DNA from 4 places in the Aliivibrio sp. S10_S31 genome. Region 3 is predicted to be linked to each of the others. Evidence: predicted binding sites of a transcription regulator. Region 3 holds the regulator's gene; each other region holds the start of a gene.

The links. The regulator CRP, encoded in region 3, controls carbon source genes, mostly activating them, when cyclic AMP is high. The targets are predictions, from matches to a motif close to TGTGANNNNNNTCACA.
Region 1: cdd (cytidine deaminase) is a predicted target of CRP. The motif match lies at 2,447-2,462, and genes of this name have one in related genera.
Region 2: HC728_RS06715 (NupC/NupG family nucleoside CNT transporter) is a predicted target of CRP. The motif match lies at 2,712-2,727, and genes of this name have one in related genera.
Region 4: HC728_RS10665 (NupC/NupG family nucleoside CNT transporter) is a predicted target of CRP. The motif match lies at 1,905-1,920, and genes of this name have one in related genera.

The regions. Positions count from the first base shown of each region.
Region 1 is NZ_JAAUWR010000015.1:33,839-37,956, forward strand. Features, by position in the region: gene HC728_RS13565 (amidase family protein) at 202-1,365, shown strand; gene cdd (cytidine deaminase) at 1,444-2,337, opposite strand; gene HC728_RS13575 (CidB/LrgB family autolysis modulator) at 2,489-3,163, opposite strand; gene HC728_RS13580 (CidA/LrgA family protein) at 3,163-3,513, opposite strand; gene sbcB (exodeoxyribonuclease I) at 3,510-4,118, opposite strand, start outside.
Region 2 is NZ_JAAUWR010000006.1:18,279-22,396, reverse strand. Features, by position in the region: gene prfC (peptide chain release factor 3) at 30-1,610, shown strand; gene HC728_RS06720 (TatD family hydrolase) at 1,885-2,661, shown strand; gene HC728_RS06715 (NupC/NupG family nucleoside CNT transporter) at 2,860-4,116, shown strand.
Region 3 is NZ_JAAUWR010000003.1:162,698-166,815, reverse strand. Features, by position in the region: gene hslU (HslU--HslV peptidase ATPase subunit) at 1-512, shown strand, start outside; gene HC728_RS03735 (OsmC family protein) at 595-999, opposite strand; gene crp (cAMP-activated global transcriptional regulator CRP) at 1,245-1,877, shown strand; gene HC728_RS03725 (DUF1338 domain-containing protein) at 1,952-2,746, opposite strand; gene astD (succinylglutamate-semialdehyde dehydrogenase) at 2,758-4,118, opposite strand, start outside.
Region 4 is NZ_JAAUWR010000010.1:109,915-114,032, reverse strand. Features, by position in the region: gene cobB (Sir2 family NAD+-dependent deacetylase) at 49-810, opposite strand; gene HC728_RS10670 (LysR family transcriptional regulator) at 919-1,830, shown strand; gene HC728_RS10665 (NupC/NupG family nucleoside CNT transporter) at 2,070-3,290, shown strand; gene HC728_RS10660 (putative quinol monooxygenase) at 3,362-3,652, opposite strand; gene HC728_RS10655 (Qnr family pentapeptide repeat protein) at 3,705-4,118, opposite strand, start outside.

The DNA.
Region 1 (4,118 bases), on a different contig from region 3:
AATAAAGAAAGATGGCGCTATCATACTAAAATTAATTAAATACGCAAACGTTTGCTATTTATTCCTTATAAATAGAATGGAATTAAAAATGTAAACTGGATCACGTAACTGATAGTTTTCTTGATAATGAGAATAAGTGAAATTGTATTCATTTATGTGACTGGTATGCTGCATTTTTGAAATTAAACAGTACGCTGAGTTATGGATGAGCAAACCATGTATGTCTCTCATGAAGTTGAGTCACAACAATGGGCGTTTTATGGCCTTTTAGAAAATAAAAAATTTGTCGTAAGTGATTGCATTGATATAAAAAATACGCCGAATGGCCAAGGTAATCCAACGTGGTTATTAGAGCAAAGAAAAGCGAGAGAGAACGCTCCTGCCGTTGATCTTATATTAAAAAAAGGAGCTATATTTGTCGGTAAAACTCAAATGGACGAATTTGGGTTTGGTCTACATGGACACAATCCACACTATGCACCAATACCAAATAAAAACAGCGAAGGACGCTTTATTGGCGGCTCATCGAGTGGTACTGTCGCAGCCGTGGTTAATGGTGATGCAGATATTGGTTTAGGCATTGATTTTGGTGGTGGGATTCGTGTTCCTGCTTTATATGCCGGTTTATATGGTTTTAAAGCATCAGCCAGTGCAGTAAACATGCAAGGTATCGATTGTATTGCAAAAGAAGATACTTCATTGGGGTGGGTGGCAAAAAATTTATCAGATATACGAAAAGTAGCAACCGTGCTTACGCCTATGTCTCCATTAGTGACAGTGGAACGTATTGTTGTGCTTGATAGTTTATTTACTGATATTCCAGAAGAAGCCAAAACAAAGTTAGAGACATTAATTGCTTCTTCACCTTATGAAATAGTACGTAGTAAATCGATCAGTAAAATTATCACCACTAAGGCAGCAGAGAGCTTCAAAGTGCTTTCAGCAACGCGAGGTTTGCGTAATTTAGAACTGTGGTATGAAAAGAACAAAGCGGCAGTAGGTAATGAAATAAGGATGCAGATGAAGTGGCTTGCGTCTTTAAAATATAAAGATGAAAGGATCGCTTTAGAACAAAGAGAGTTAGTGATTTCTGTTTTAGAATCCATTTTAGATGAAAAAACACTGTTACTTATGCCAACAACAGCCAATATTGCACCGCCCACAACGGCAACGGATGAGCAGTTATACAAATTGAATGCTCAAATTTTAAAATACACTTCGCTAGCAAGCTTGGCGGATTTACCTCAGTTGCATTTACCTTGGTTTACAGTAAATGATTCTCCTTGGGGGATTTCATTAGTTGGGCAAAAAGGAATGGATAGACAACTGATTGATGTGGCTATTCGTTGGAAAGGCAATCAATAGACATTAAAGATGTTAATCAAATAAAAAGGAGGTTAACAAAGCCTCCTTTTAAGTCATCTATAGAATAATTTCTACTTCTTATAAAGACGCGTACTCTAATGTTACATCCGGATTTAGTGCTTCTAATGTGCTTTGTGTAATCGCAAGGTGGCTAATTGCGCCTTTGTGATCTTCAACTAGCGCAGCTGATTTAACCGTTAAGATGTCTTCACGAGACATATTTGCATGAACCAGTGCCACTTGTAGTGGTGGTAAGCTTGGGTTAAATGCCGCATTTTCAGCATACATACCGTAATATACTCCGCCACTTTCCATCTCAAGCGCAATACCACTTAAGTTATGTGAGTAAGGTGCGTGGCTGCGGTTTGCCGCTTCTAATGCTTTACGTAATAGCGGAGAGTCAGTTTCTAACGCTAAGTTGTGTGAAAGAGGAGCAAGTAATCCGCCTTCAATGCCTAAATCTTTAGGACCAAAAGACTCAGGTAAGTATTCTTGCAGTGATTTTTCATTACGTTCAGGAAGTTGAACCATTAAAGAATCAGCGGTGGTTAGTTCATTCATAAATTGACGACAGTGACCACAAGGGCTGAAGTTAATTGTGATGTCAGAAATACCCGTTTCACCTTGGATCCACGCATGGCTAATTGCTGATTGTTCAGCGTGAATAGTTTGGCCAAGTTGAACATCGTTGTATTCCATGTTTGCGCCAAAATAAAGGTTACCAGTCAAACCACGAGCAATCGCACCGACATAAAAATTAGAAATAGGAGCAACAGAGAAAGCAGCAGCAAGAGGTAATAATGCTAAGCGTAATTCTTTATCGCTTAACTCGCTGTCAGCTTGCAGTGATTGAAATTGTTCCTTGCTAATAACACCTTTAAATTCAGCATTGATGATTGGTGTTAATGAAGTACGCAGGGCGTCAGGTAAGTTAGCTAGGGCTTCTTCTAAGCGTTGTTGTAGTCTTGTCATGAGTAGGGTGATCCTTTTAAGTTCTTATAGGATCATTTTAGTGACAATTGAGCTGGAAACATAGATCAAAATCACACTCATTGATGTAAAGTTACATAAATTACATCAATGAGAGAGAAGTCACACCATATTGGTGCTGTTTTGAGCGCGATTATTTCATCATTACCATGAAAGAGTAGATAATCGGTGCAACGAGAGAAGTGATGATCCCACAAATAACTAGGGCTAATGAACTGAATGCTGCATCTTGTGGATTCTCTTCAGCAGCTTGAGCTGTACCCAATGCGTGAGAGACATTACCCATTGTTAGACCACGAGCAAGTGAGCTCTTAATACCTAACATGTTATAAATTGGGTAAGCAAAAATTGCCCCCATCAAACCAGCCAGAAGTACTAAGATTGCTGCGATTGCCGCTTCGCCTTCAAGTTGACTTGAAATAGCCATAGCAATTGGTGTTGTCACTGATTTTGGTAAAATGCTCGCAACCAATTGCATATCGGCTCCCATCCAAACCGCAAGGAACGCACCAGAGATCATTGAGAACAATGAGCCCACGCTACATGCAAGCAAGATGATTTTCCAGTTGGCTCGAATATGAGGTAATTGCTCATACAAAGGATAAGCAAGTGCAACCACGGCAGGTTGTAACAAGTAACTTAGGAAAGCATTATCAGCATAATAGGTTTCGTAAGGTACATGCAGAACCATCAAGATAGGAATAATAATACACACACTCAGCAATAACGGGTTATTCACTGGGTGAGGGAAGCGTTTTGCAAACCAACGAGCAGAGTAAAAAACGATAAGCGTAAGAATGACCCACATTAGCTGTTACCTCTATCAATTTTGTCGATAAAGAGTGCTAAGCAAACCAAGACTAATAATGAACCACCCGCTGTACTCACAATAATTGGAATTGCATTGTTAAGTAGCAAATCAAAATGGGTCATTAAGCCTACCGAAATAGGAATAAACAAAATCAGCATATTGCGCATAAAAAATTGGCAACCTGTGGCTGTCCAATCTGGTTTGCAAATACCGATAACCATAGCGGTGAATAAAATAAGCATTCCAATAATGCTTCCCGGAACAGATATGTTCAACCAAGATTGAATGCCGTTACCAGCAAACAACGAGGCGAAGATCCAAGCGAAAGAATAAAGATATTTAATCATGATATTAATTGTTGTACGTAGTTATACACGGCTTTTAAAATAGCCACTTTTTTGTCATTACCTTCGGACTCAAGGTATAGACTTTCAAAACTCGCTTCATAATCTGGCAAGTGAGTTTGAAAATAGTCTTGAAGGTGAGCGTGCCATCTTAATTGCTCAGCTTCGTTTAATGTGTGCGGGAAGTTACGTGCACGGTATCGGAATAACAGTGGTTTGATACGTGGATCTGTCACGTTTGGTTCAAAGTCAATTAACTGTTCAGGCGTTGATTGACGAATAATATCAATGGTCGCTTTATCAGCATGAGAGAAGAAACCATCGTAAAGAAGCGTATCTACATTAGTTGATTTCTCGTAGTTTGGCTCAATGCTGTACAGCTCAATCAGTTTTTGTCTGATCTCAGGGTTTTCACGTATCACTTTAAGGTTACGTAAACACGCTTCGCGGTCAACATTCAAATTAGCGGCATTTTCAGCAGTCAATGTTTTTGCAGGCGCAAGAACAGGGCACTTATTCAAATGCACTAATTTAACAGGAACAGGAAGCTCATCAGGACCAAGCTCAGAACGTTTGGTGTACATACGCTGATGCAGTTCTTCAACATT
Region 2 (4,118 bases), on a different contig from region 3:
TCTGAAATCTTACAGGATTATCAACGCTTATGTCTTTTTTACAAGAAGTGGGTAAACGCAGAACGTTTGCCATCATTTCTCACCCGGATGCGGGTAAAACAACCATTACTGAAAAAGTATTATTATTCGGAAACGCGATTCAAAAAGCGGGTACCGTAAAAGGTCGTGGTTCAAACCAGCACGCAAAATCAGACTGGATGGAAATGGAAAAAGAACGTGGTATCTCTGTTACTACGTCAGTAATGCAATTTCCATTCAACGATTGTTTGGTTAACTTACTTGATACTCCTGGACACGAAGATTTCTCGGAAGATACTTATCGTACACTAACTGCTGTTGACTCATGCTTAATGGTTATTGATGCAGCAAAAGGTGTCGAAGATCGTACTCGTAAATTAATGGAAGTTACGCGTTTACGTGATACGCCAATCGTAACCTTCATGAACAAATTAGACCGTGAAGTACGTGACCCAATGGAAGTGCTTGATGAAGTAGAAAGCGAGCTAGGTATGGCTTGTGCTCCTATTTCATGGCCTATTGGTTGTGGTAAAGAATTTAAAGGTGTTTACCATATTCACCGTGACGAAACGATTTTATATGAATCAGGTCATGGTCATGAGATCCAAGAAGTACGTACGATCAAAGGTCTTGATAACCCTGAACTGGATGCTGCTGTTGGTTCTGATTTGGCTGAAAGTGTTCGTGAAGAACTAGAACTTGTTATGGGCGCATGTCCTGAGTTTGATCATGAGCTTTTCCTAGCTGGTGAATTGACACCTGTGTACTTCGGTACTGCTCTTGGTAACTTCGGTGTTGACCATATGCTAGAAGGTCTTACTGACTGGGCTCCTGCGCCACAAACACGTCAAGCAAATGAGCGTGATGTTGTAGCTACAGAAGATAAGTTCTCAGGCTTTGTCTTTAAGATTCAAGCAAATATGGATCCTAAACACCGTGACCGTATTGCCTTTATGCGTATTGTATCTGGTACATATACTCAGGGCATGAAGATGAACCACGTTCGTACAGGTAAAAACGTCAGTATTTCTGATGCGGTAACCTTTATGGCGGGTGACCGTTCACGTGCTGAAACGGCTTATGCTGGTGATATTATCGGTTTACATAACCATGGTACTATTCAAATTGGTGATACCTTTACTCAAGGTGAAAGCTTGAAGTTCTCAGGTATTCCTAACTTTGCACCAGAATTGTTCCGTCGTATTCGTCTGAAAGATCCTCTGAAGCAAAAACAACTACTTAAAGGTCTAGTTCAATTATCTGAAGAAGGTGCGGTACAAGTATTCCGTCCACTTCAAAACAATGACCTTATTGTTGGTGCCGTTGGTGTGCTTCAGTTTGACGTGGTTGTGGCTCGTCTTAAAGCAGAATATAACGTTGAAGCGATTTATGAAGGCGTGAGCGTTGCAACAGCTCGTTGGGTTGATTGTACTGATGGTAAGAAAATGGATGAGTTCCAACGTAAGAACCAAGCTAACTTGGCGCTTGATGGTGGTGACAACCTAACTTACATCGCACCGACAATGGTGAATCTAAATCTTGCTTCTGAGCGTTTCCCAGATGTTCAATTTAGAGCGACGCGTGAGCACTAATTAATCAGTTGCTTATCAAATAAATAAAAACGGAGTCTTAACGGACTCCGTTTTTGTATCTATAGTAATACTAGTGTACTTATACTCATCAACTCATCAACTCATCAACTCATTCAGGTTCGTATTATTCATTGGTACGTTAAGTAAGAAAGGAAGCATGAATGTTAAAGTTAATTAAATTATGGATACGAAAGTATGATGTATGGTGTGAGTCATTAGGCTTAACACCAGAAAACAAGCGCAGTTGTGTTCCTTATAGAAAAGAAGAAGAGTAATGGCTTTTACGTTCATTGATTCACATTGTCATTTTGATTTTGACCCTTTTAAAGATAATGAAGTGTCCTACTTACAAATGGCAAAGGATAAAGGTGTAACAACGCTCGTTGTACCCAGTGTGAATCAATCAAACTGGAATCAAGTGAGTAGATTGGCACATCAATTTGATGAGATTTATTACGCATTAGGCATTCACCCATTATTTATTACATCAACTTATGAAAAGGAATTAGAGAACTTAGTTGAGTTGCTTGATGGAGAAAATAATAAATGCGTAGCGATTGGTGAATGTGGGCTGGATTTTTGGCATCCAGAAAGTGATAAGGAAATTCAGTTTTCTGTTTTTCGTCAACAGTGTTTATTGGCAAAAAAGCATCAACTTCCTTTGATCATTCACAGTCGTAAAAGCCACGATATGGTATTAAAGCTGTTGAGAGAAATTCAGCCAGAGAGAGGTGGAGTAATTCACGGGTTTAGTGGTAGCTTGCAGCAGGCCAATCAGTTCATTGAATTAGGGTTTTATATTGGTGTCGGTGGCGTGATCAGTTACGAAAGAGCAAAGAAGACTAAAATGGTCATTTCACAGCTGCCTTTAGATAAAATTTTATTAGAAACTGACGCACCAGACATGCCAGTATTTGGCTTTCAAGGTGAAAAAAACACCCCAGATAAAGTACAAAAAATATTCGAATATCTGTCTTTGATTAGAAAAGAGTCAATGCAAACGATTTCGGAAACTGTTTATAAAAATACCACCTCTTTGTTTGGGATTTGAGTTACCAGTCATTTCTTTAGTTGTAATTGATGATTATTTAGAAACGCCTTAGTGATAATGATCACAATTATGAATGAATAAAGCATGTATCAGCCACGATTATGTGACAACAGCATTACTTTCTTTGTGGTTCAATGAGTATAATCGCCCCCGCTAATTTGAAACACGCCAACAATAAATTTAGGGAAAACTTTAACTATGAGCCTGCTAATGAGTTTGGTTGGGATCGTGGTACTGCTAGGTATAGCTGTACTTCTTTCTGATAACCGTAAAGCAATCAATCTACGCACTGTCGGTGGCGCTTTTGCTATCCAATTCTTCTTAGGCGCATTTGTACTTTATGTACCTGTGGGTCGTGATGTACTTTATGGTGCATCGGAAGCTGTTGCTAACGTAATTAACTACGGTAACCAAGGTATCGAATTCTTATTCGGTGGTTTAGTTTCTGGTAAAATGTTCGAAGTATTTGGTGGCGGCGGTTTCGTATTCGCACTGCGTGTACTTCCTGTAATAGTATTCTTTGCTTCTTTAACTGCTGTTCTTTACTACCTAGGCATCATGCAAATCGTGATTAACTTCCTAGGTGGTGCATTGCAGAAAGCACTTGGCACATCTCGTGCAGAATCACTGTCTGCTACAGCTAACATCTTTGTTGGTCAAACAGAAGCGCCTCTAGTTGTGCGTCCGTTTGTTCCTAAAATGACTCAATCTGAGCTATTTGCAGTAATGTGTGGTGGTCTAGCATCTGTTGCTGGTGGTGTACTAGCTGGTTATGCTTCTATGGGCGTGCCTCTAGAGTACCTAATCGCAGCATCATTCATGGCTGCACCTGGTGGTCTTCTATTTGCTAAAATCATCAAGCCAGAAACAGAACAACCAATTGAGCAACTAGATGCTCTAGATAACGAAGGCGATGACAAACCAGCTAACGTAATCGATGCCGCTGCTGCAGGTGCTGCAACGGGTATGCAACTTGCGTTAAACGTAGGTGCAATGCTTCTTGCGTTTATCGGTTTAATCGCTCTAATCAATGGTATCTTAGGTGGTATCGGTGGTTGGTTCGATATGCCTCATATCACTCTAGAACTGATTCTTGGTTACATCTTTGCTCCTTTAGCATTTTTAATCGGTGTTCCATGGGAAGAAGCAACAATTGCTGGTTCATTCCTTGGTCAAAAACTGGTAGTTAACGAATTCGTTGCATACCTAAACTTTGCACCTTACCTAGCTGATGGCGCAGAAGTGGTTCTTTCTGAGAAAACAGAAGCAATCATCTCATTCGCACTATGTGGTTTCGCTAACCTTTCTTCTGTAGCGATTCTTCTTGGTGGTCTAGGTAGCCTTGCACCAGCACGTCGTCATGACATCGCTCGCATGGGTATGAAAGCGGTTGCTGCTGGTACATTATCAAACCTAATGTCTGCAACAATTGCAGGTCTATTCCTATCTCTATAATC
Region 3 (4,118 bases):
GTGAAGGTGTTCAACGTGATTTACTTCCATTAGTAGAAGGCAGCACGGTTAGTACTAAACACGGCATGGTGAAAACCGATCATATGTTATTCATCACTTCAGGTGCATTCCAAATGGCAAAACCATCTGACTTGATCCCTGAATTACAAGGTCGTTTACCAATCCGTGTTGAACTTGAAGCGCTAACAGCAAATGATTTCAAACGCATTTTAACTGAACCTAATGCATCATTAACTGAGCAATACATTGCTCTATTAGCGACCGAAAATGTAAAAGTTGAATTTACTGAAGATGGCATCAGTCGTATTGCTGAATCCGCATTCCAAGTAAATGAAACCACTGAAAACATCGGTGCTCGCCGTCTACACACAGTGATGGAACGACTAATGGAAGAGATCTCTTATGATGCTTCTGAAAAAAATGGCGAAAGCTTAATTGTTGATGCTGAGTATGTAAGTTCACGCCTAGGTGAGCTTGTTGCTGATGAAGACCTAAGCCGCTTCATTCTGTAATCTCTCATAGCTTAAAAATAAAGCCTCGCAAGGGTTAACTTGCGAGGCTTTTTAATATTAACTCACCCTGTAGTTCTAAAGTTTAAGCAGAGATAATTTCCCATGAGTGCGTCATTTTTACGCCCTCACCAAGCATTAAACATACAGAGCAATATTTCTGTAATGAATCCGCAGTGACTCTCTCGACAACCGTTGAATCTAGGTTGTTACCTGTTACTTCAAAGTGAATATTAATGTAAGTAAACAACTTTGGTGCAGTTTCACGACGCTCACTAGATAGCTTAGCAACGCAAGCTGTGACTTCTTGATTTGCCGATTTAAGTCCATCAACAACATCAACAGAACTGCATCCTCCAGCAGCCATTAAGACCATTTCCATCGGACTTGGTGCTTTTTCTCCCCCATTACCATCCATAACAATAGAGTGACCTGATTGAGATTGACCTAGAAAAGACAATCCCTCAATCCATTTAACTTCAGCGTTCATAAAAGCCTCTTTACTACTTAAAAGGAAAACTCGTGATCCATTTCACGAAACTGTGCCCTTGGTCGCACAATTCATACGATCAAAGTCAAGAAATCAATTGCGAAACAAGGTATGATTTTGTTAATTATCTCAACGAACATGCAGCCTTGTTCCGATAACCATATTGTATAGGCCAAACTGATATTTGGCTCAGTTATTTTAAAATGGACATCGCCTACTTGGCAAACGCAGAGGAAGTATAAAGTATGGTTCTAGGTAAACCTCAAACAGATCCAACATTAGAGTGGTTCTTGTCTCACTGTCACATTCATAAGTACCCTTCAAAGAGCACGCTAATTCACGCGGGTGAAAAAGCGGAAACTCTTTACTACATTGTAAAAGGTTCTGTTGCTGTACTTATCAAAGATGAAGAAGGTAAAGAAATGATCCTTTCTTACCTAAACCAAGGTGACTTCATTGGTGAGCTTGGCTTATTTGAAGAAGGTCAAGAGCGTTCAGCGTGGGTTCGTGCGAAAAGCCCTTGTGAAGTAGCAGAAATTTCATTCAAGAAATTCCGCCAACTTATCCAAGTTAACCCAGATATCCTAATGCGTCTTTCTGCGCAAATGGCAACTCGTCTACAAATCACTAGCCAAAAAGTAGGTGACTTAGCATTCCTAGACGTAACAGGCCGTATCGCTCAAACGCTACTGAACCTTGCTAAACAACCTGATGCAATGACTCACCCAGACGGCATGCAAATTAAGATCACTCGTCAAGAGATCGGTCAAATTGTTGGTTGTTCACGTGAAACTGTTGGCCGTATCTTGAAGATGCTTGAAGAGCAAAACCTGATTTCAGCGCACGGCAAAACAATTGTAGTTTACGGTACTCGTTAATTTAACGTCGTTACCATAAGCAAATAAAAACGCAGCTCAATAGCTGCGTTTTTTTATGTCTAGAGATGACAGCTTTACCCGTCAGTACTTTCAAAGATTTTATCCGCAGAAGCCGCAACAAACCCTTTGTATAACTCACCATTTGGTAACTCATAGCGTTTAGCAAATTCGTAAAATCCACCAGGGATCTCAAACTCACCATCACTAAATTTAACCATCACTTTATCCGCCATTGTAGATGATTGCTCTAAACAAACCTCTGGAGAGCCTTTTACTTCTCCACCAACCTCATTAATACTAAATCCAGCATTACGTAAGTGCTGATTAACATCAACCACTTCATCAAAACCATCAAGTTGATTAACATACACGGTAAAATGATTCGCTCCATAACCATGAGCAGCTAACCAAGAAGCATACTCACTCTCTTTTGCTAACACCTTATATTCATCAAAACTTAAAGACCACGGTCTTCCTGAAGACAGAAAGTCACGAGTTGCAAAATAATGAGCAGGAACTTGTTCTACTAATGATTTAATTATGGTTTGAGCATCATCAGATAATTTTTCAACCAATAGCTCACTGATAAACACAAGTGGTGCATTAGGATCTGGGTGCTCAAAATGTTGCGCTTTCAATTTTTTAGCAATAAATTCATATTCATCACACGGTTTATACCCAATAGCTAAAAAGGGCGCGGCTAATGTGGATAAACCAACCTTAGGCAAATTAAACGTCCGCAAGGCAATATGATCATTTACAATATCACCACCACTGGATAGCAATTGATGCACTTGGTCTGCCGATGGCGACAAACGTGTAATATAGTCTTGCCATAATGATGAAAAAAGTGTGTTTACATTATTCATTTTCAGCACTCCTACAAAGTTAAACCTGGAGATAATTGCTCAGGAATCTCACATGCATCACCTTCCATTGATGCCATCGGATAAGCACAATAATCTGCCGCATAATAAGCACTTGGTTTTAAGTTGCCTGATGCACCCGGCCCACCAAATGGCGCATCACCACTTGCTCCTGTTAATTGACGATTTCGATTCACAATTCCAGCTCGAATATGCTCAACGAAATAATCCCATTCACTGTCATCGGTTGAAACTAATCCCGCAGATAATCCATAGCGAGTGTCATTAGCAAGCTCCACAGCTTGCGCTAATGTGGTGTAACGTATGACTTGCAATAGTGGGCCAAAGTATTCTTCATCAGGTAATTCCGCGACATTTGTTGCATCTATTATCCCTGGAGATACAAACGCATGCCCCAAACTTCTCGCTTCCAGTAACGATTCACCGCCTAATGCTTGTAACTTTTTCTGAGCATTTAAGATAAATTCAGCCGCAGCAATCGATATTTGTGACCCCATAAATGGCGTCGTTTCAGAAAAAGGTTGATCAACATGAATATTTTTCGTGACGTCAACTAAACGTGCTAATAAAGCATCACCCTTTTCACCTTCAGGAACATACAAGCGTCGAGCACAAGTACAGCGTTGTCCTGCACTAATAAATGCAGATTGCACTATGGTATATACCGTTGCATCTAAATCACCGAATGCTTTTGATATCACCATTGGGTTATTGCCTCCCATTTCGAGAGCCAACATTTTCCCCGTATCACCCGCAAATTGACGGTGTAGGATGTGACCAGTATTCGCACTGCCTGTAAATAAAAGGCCATCAATACCTTTCGCATTTGCTAATGCCTCACCCGTTGATCGCGCACCCTGAACAAGATTAATGACCCCTTTAGGTAATCCTGCCTTTTGCCAAAGCTTCATGATCACTTCACTTGTCCATGGTGTTTGTTCCGATGGCTTTAATACCACCGTATTTCCTGCAAGTAACGCAGGAACAATATGACCGTTAGGTAGGTGCCCAGGGAAGTTATACGGACCAAAGACAGCCATAACACCTAATGGGCGATGTCTAAGTACAATTTTATTTCCTGCGGCTTCACGCTCTTTATAGGGGGTTCTTTCATGGTAAGCTCGAATCGATATCGCTATCTTCCCCACCATTGCACCTGCTTCTGTTTTGGTTTCCCAAAATGGCTTACCCGTTTCTTTTGCTATTACTTCTGCAATCGAATCCGCATTATCTTTCACTAGCTCAGCAAAGCGTTCCACAATGGCTTGGCGATTTTCAAATGGCAATTTCTTCCACTCAATAAAAGCATTACGAGCAGCATTCACAGCAGACTCGACCTGAGCCTCAGTGGCAC
Region 4 (4,118 bases), on a different contig from region 3:
ATTTAAAAGCCAATGAATCTAATGATTTATTGGCTTTTTTATTAAAGGTTATATTTCTAATAGTTCCGAAACCAACTCAGGTACTAACTCACCCGCTTTACCATAACGCTTCTCTTCAAACTCATCATCTACAGCACTTGGCTCCAAGTTGATCTCAATGGTATGTGCACCATGTAAACGAGCTTCATGCACAAAACCAGCAGCAGGATAAACAGAGCCCGATGTACCAATCGAAATAAATAAATCAGCCTGATTTAACGCTTCATGGATTCTGCCCATTTCTAATGGCATTTCACCAAACCATACGACATGAGGACGTAATTGAGCTGGTATTTGGCAACAATGACACAAATCACCAGTATGAATATCATCTGTACACTCAAACACTTGATTCGATTCTTCACAACGAATCTTGTTTAACTCACCATGCATATGAATCACATTTATGCTTCCACCGCGCTCATGTAGATCATCAATATTCTGAGTCACGATTGTCACCGTACCATCCAACTCTTTTTCAAGCTTAGCGAGTGCCTTATGAGCTGCATTAGGTTGAATATTATCGCTTTTCAATAAAGCTCTACGCTTATTATAAAAATCCTGCACTAAATCTGGATCATTCAAAAAACCTTCTGGTGTTGCAACATCTTCAATTCGGTGGTTTTCCCATAAACCATCACTAGCCCGAAAAGTTTGGATCCCCGACTCTGCCGATATTCCAGCACCAGTTAAAATTACGATATTCTTATACGGAAATAACATAGCATCATCCTTAATCAATTTGATTCTTACTGAAACTCTACCATGAATAACATTACAGTTTCTATGGATACTAAAACAAACACCTAAGCTACTTTATTCAACACAGCCCCTCCATTACAATGGAATCAACCATACTAATAATGAATAGAGATATACATGTTAAAGCAAGCCAAGCAAATGATTGTATTCAACGCCTTAACTCAACAACAAAGCTTTACCAAAGCCGCACAGCTTCTTGATATATCTCGAACTCAAGTAAGCCAACAAATTCAATTATTAGAAGAACGTTTAGGTGTCCAATTGGTTCAACGTACAACACGTTCATTTTCTCTAACTGAAGCAGGACAAACCTTCGCAGTTCATTGTGCTAATATCGCCGATGAAATTAACGAAGCTGAAAATGAATTGTTAACCAATATTGATAACCTGCAAGGAAAATTGCGTGTTGGTATCGCGCAATCATTTGCTACTAACCACATTCTTCCTTATCTATCAGAGCTGCACCATGCTTATCCACAACTAAATATAGAGATCACTTTATTCGATCATAAGATCGATGTGATTGCAGAGCAATTAGACTTATGGATAGGTGTAATGGATTCCCCTCCAGAAGGATTTGTTGCGCGCCACCTCATTGATTGCCACTTTGTATTAGTTGCAAGCCCTCTATACCTGGCAAAACAAGGGATCCCTTACCATCCTTATGACTTAAAAAAGCATAACTGCTTAACTTATATCAGTAGAGAACGTAAAGACGACGTTTGGGGCTTTCATAAAGAGGATGAAAACCTTCAGATAAAAGTGTCTGGTAACTATCGTATTGACTCGGCTGATGCCATTCGTAATGCCACCACTGCAGGTAATGGTATTGGTTATATTGCCACTTATCTTCTTTCTGATGAATTGCAAACAGGTAAACTCGTTCAACTTTTGCCTGATTGGGAATTAAACCAATCAATGCCCCTGTATGCCGTTTATCCAAGACGAAAATTCCTGCCTAAGAAGGTACATGTTTTCATGGAATTTGTTCGTCAGCATATTAATGAAACGCAAATTGGCAAAATTTAATCATTCTGCTGATGGGATTATTAATTAAAAATCCACCACAATTGTTTTATATAATAAAAACTGACTTCTAAATATGTGACAAAAGCCTCAATTAATAGGTTTTTGTCTACTAATTCAACAAATAAGCCTCTTTTTGTTATCATGATGTTTTTAGCTTAACAATTTGATCCTTGTCACATTTTTATTTTTGAATAGAATACCTCCGCAATCATTACACTAGATACTTTTGGAGTTTGACCGTGAACTTTTTGGTCAGTATTTTAGGCATTGTTTGCCTATTCGCGATTGCAATTCTTTTCTCAGAAAACCGTCAAGCCATAAAATGGAGAACAGTATTAGGTGCTTTCCTAATTCAACTGTTATTTGCCGGTTTTATCTTATACGTTCCTATTGGTCGAACTATTCTGAATAGTATTTCTATGGCAGTATCAAGCATTATTGATTACGGTCGTGTGGGTACAGAATTCCTTTTTGGTGATCTTGCGCAGTACAAACTGGGCTTCATTTTTGCCGTCAACGTTTTACCTACGATTGTATTCTTCTCTGCTCTTATCTCAGTACTCTATTACCTAGGTGTTATGGGTTGGGTTATTCGCACTATTGGTGGCGGATTACAACGCTTCTTAGGTACAACTCGTACAGAATCTATGTCTGCAACCGCAAATATTTTTGTTGGTTCTGTTGAAGCACCACTGGTTGTTCGCCCTTTCCTTGCAAAAATGTCACGCTCTGAACTGTTTGCTGTTATGGTTGGTGGTCTTGCCTCTGTAGCTGGCGGTACAATGGTTGGTTACGCAGGATTAGGTGTTGAACTGAGATACTTAATTGCCGCAAGTTTCATGTCAGCACCTGCGGGTCTAATGATGGCAAAACTTCTGGTCCCACAAACAGAAGAAATCAATGAAGCCGATCAATATTCAGAAGATGAAGTTGATGATGCTCCAGTAAACATTATTGATGCCGCTTCACAAGGCGCATTAAATGGCTTACAAATTGTATTTGCTGTTGGTGCAAGCTTATTAGCTATTATTAGCTTAATTGCATTATTAAATGGTGGTTTACATCAATTAGGATTGCTTGTTGGTTTAGACAATTTAAGTTTAGAGCTGATCTTTGGTTACCTATTTGCACCTGTAGCATGGTTAATCGGTGTACCATGGTCTGAAGCAACCGTTGCAGCAAGTTTAATCGGTAAAAAAATCGCGATTAATGAATTTGTAGCTTTTGCTGATTTAATGGCAGTGAAAGATCAATTAAGTGAACATTCTCAAGCTATCGTCACTTTTGCCCTATGTGGCTTTGCAAACTTAACCTCTATTGCAATGCTAATGGGTGGTTTAGGTGGTGTCGTTCCAAGTCGCCGCCCTGATATTGCACGTTTAGGTATGAAAGCAATCTTTGCAGCAACATTAGCAAACTTAATGAGTGCAACCGTTGCAGGCATCTTCCTGTCTTTCTAATAGTAAGTAAGACAATAAAAAGCCACTTGTGAATAATCATAAGTGGCTTTTTTTATAAATGAATAATGGATTTAAAGCTTAGTCATTCGATTCAAAAAAAACGAAGCAATAGAACCATCCACCGCTTTTACATAATTAATAATATGAGGCGTATCTAAATGAGCTTGAAGGCACTCTTCACTTTCCCACTGCTCATGAAACACAAATACATTTGGATTCTCATTATCTTGGTGAAGATCATACTGAATACATCCTACTTCTTTCCGTGTTGGATCAAGTAGTTTAAGCATTTCGGTTTTCACCAATTCTGTTTTACCTTCTTGCGCTTCAATTCTTGCGACAATCGTTAATATTTTAGTCATTGTATAAGTTCATTCTATTTAAAAAGCTTTGATTAACTATTAAAACACGTCTTTATTCAGGAAGTACAATTAATCCTAACGGTTCTAACAATTGCTCTTGTTGCCATCCACAAATTTTCACACCAGTTAAATCAACACGACGAGGATCTAACCCTTCTAATTCACAATGGCATAAATCACTCTCTTGAAACTTAAATTGCTCCCATGCATCTTCTGAGAAAGAGCTTCGACTTAAGTCTGAGCCTTTAAAGGACGCACCTTGTAAATTCGCCCCATTCCATTTATTTTCAAACAAATCACACTTTTCAATGCATAAGCGTTCAAGATTCGCATACGATAAATTACAACCCGTAATGTAAGCAGAACAAAAGTACATTTGATGATTAATTTGATTTGAAAAGCTCGCTTGAGAAAAATTAGCGCCTTTTAAATCACACTCTCTGAACTCAATACCAAATGCATTTGC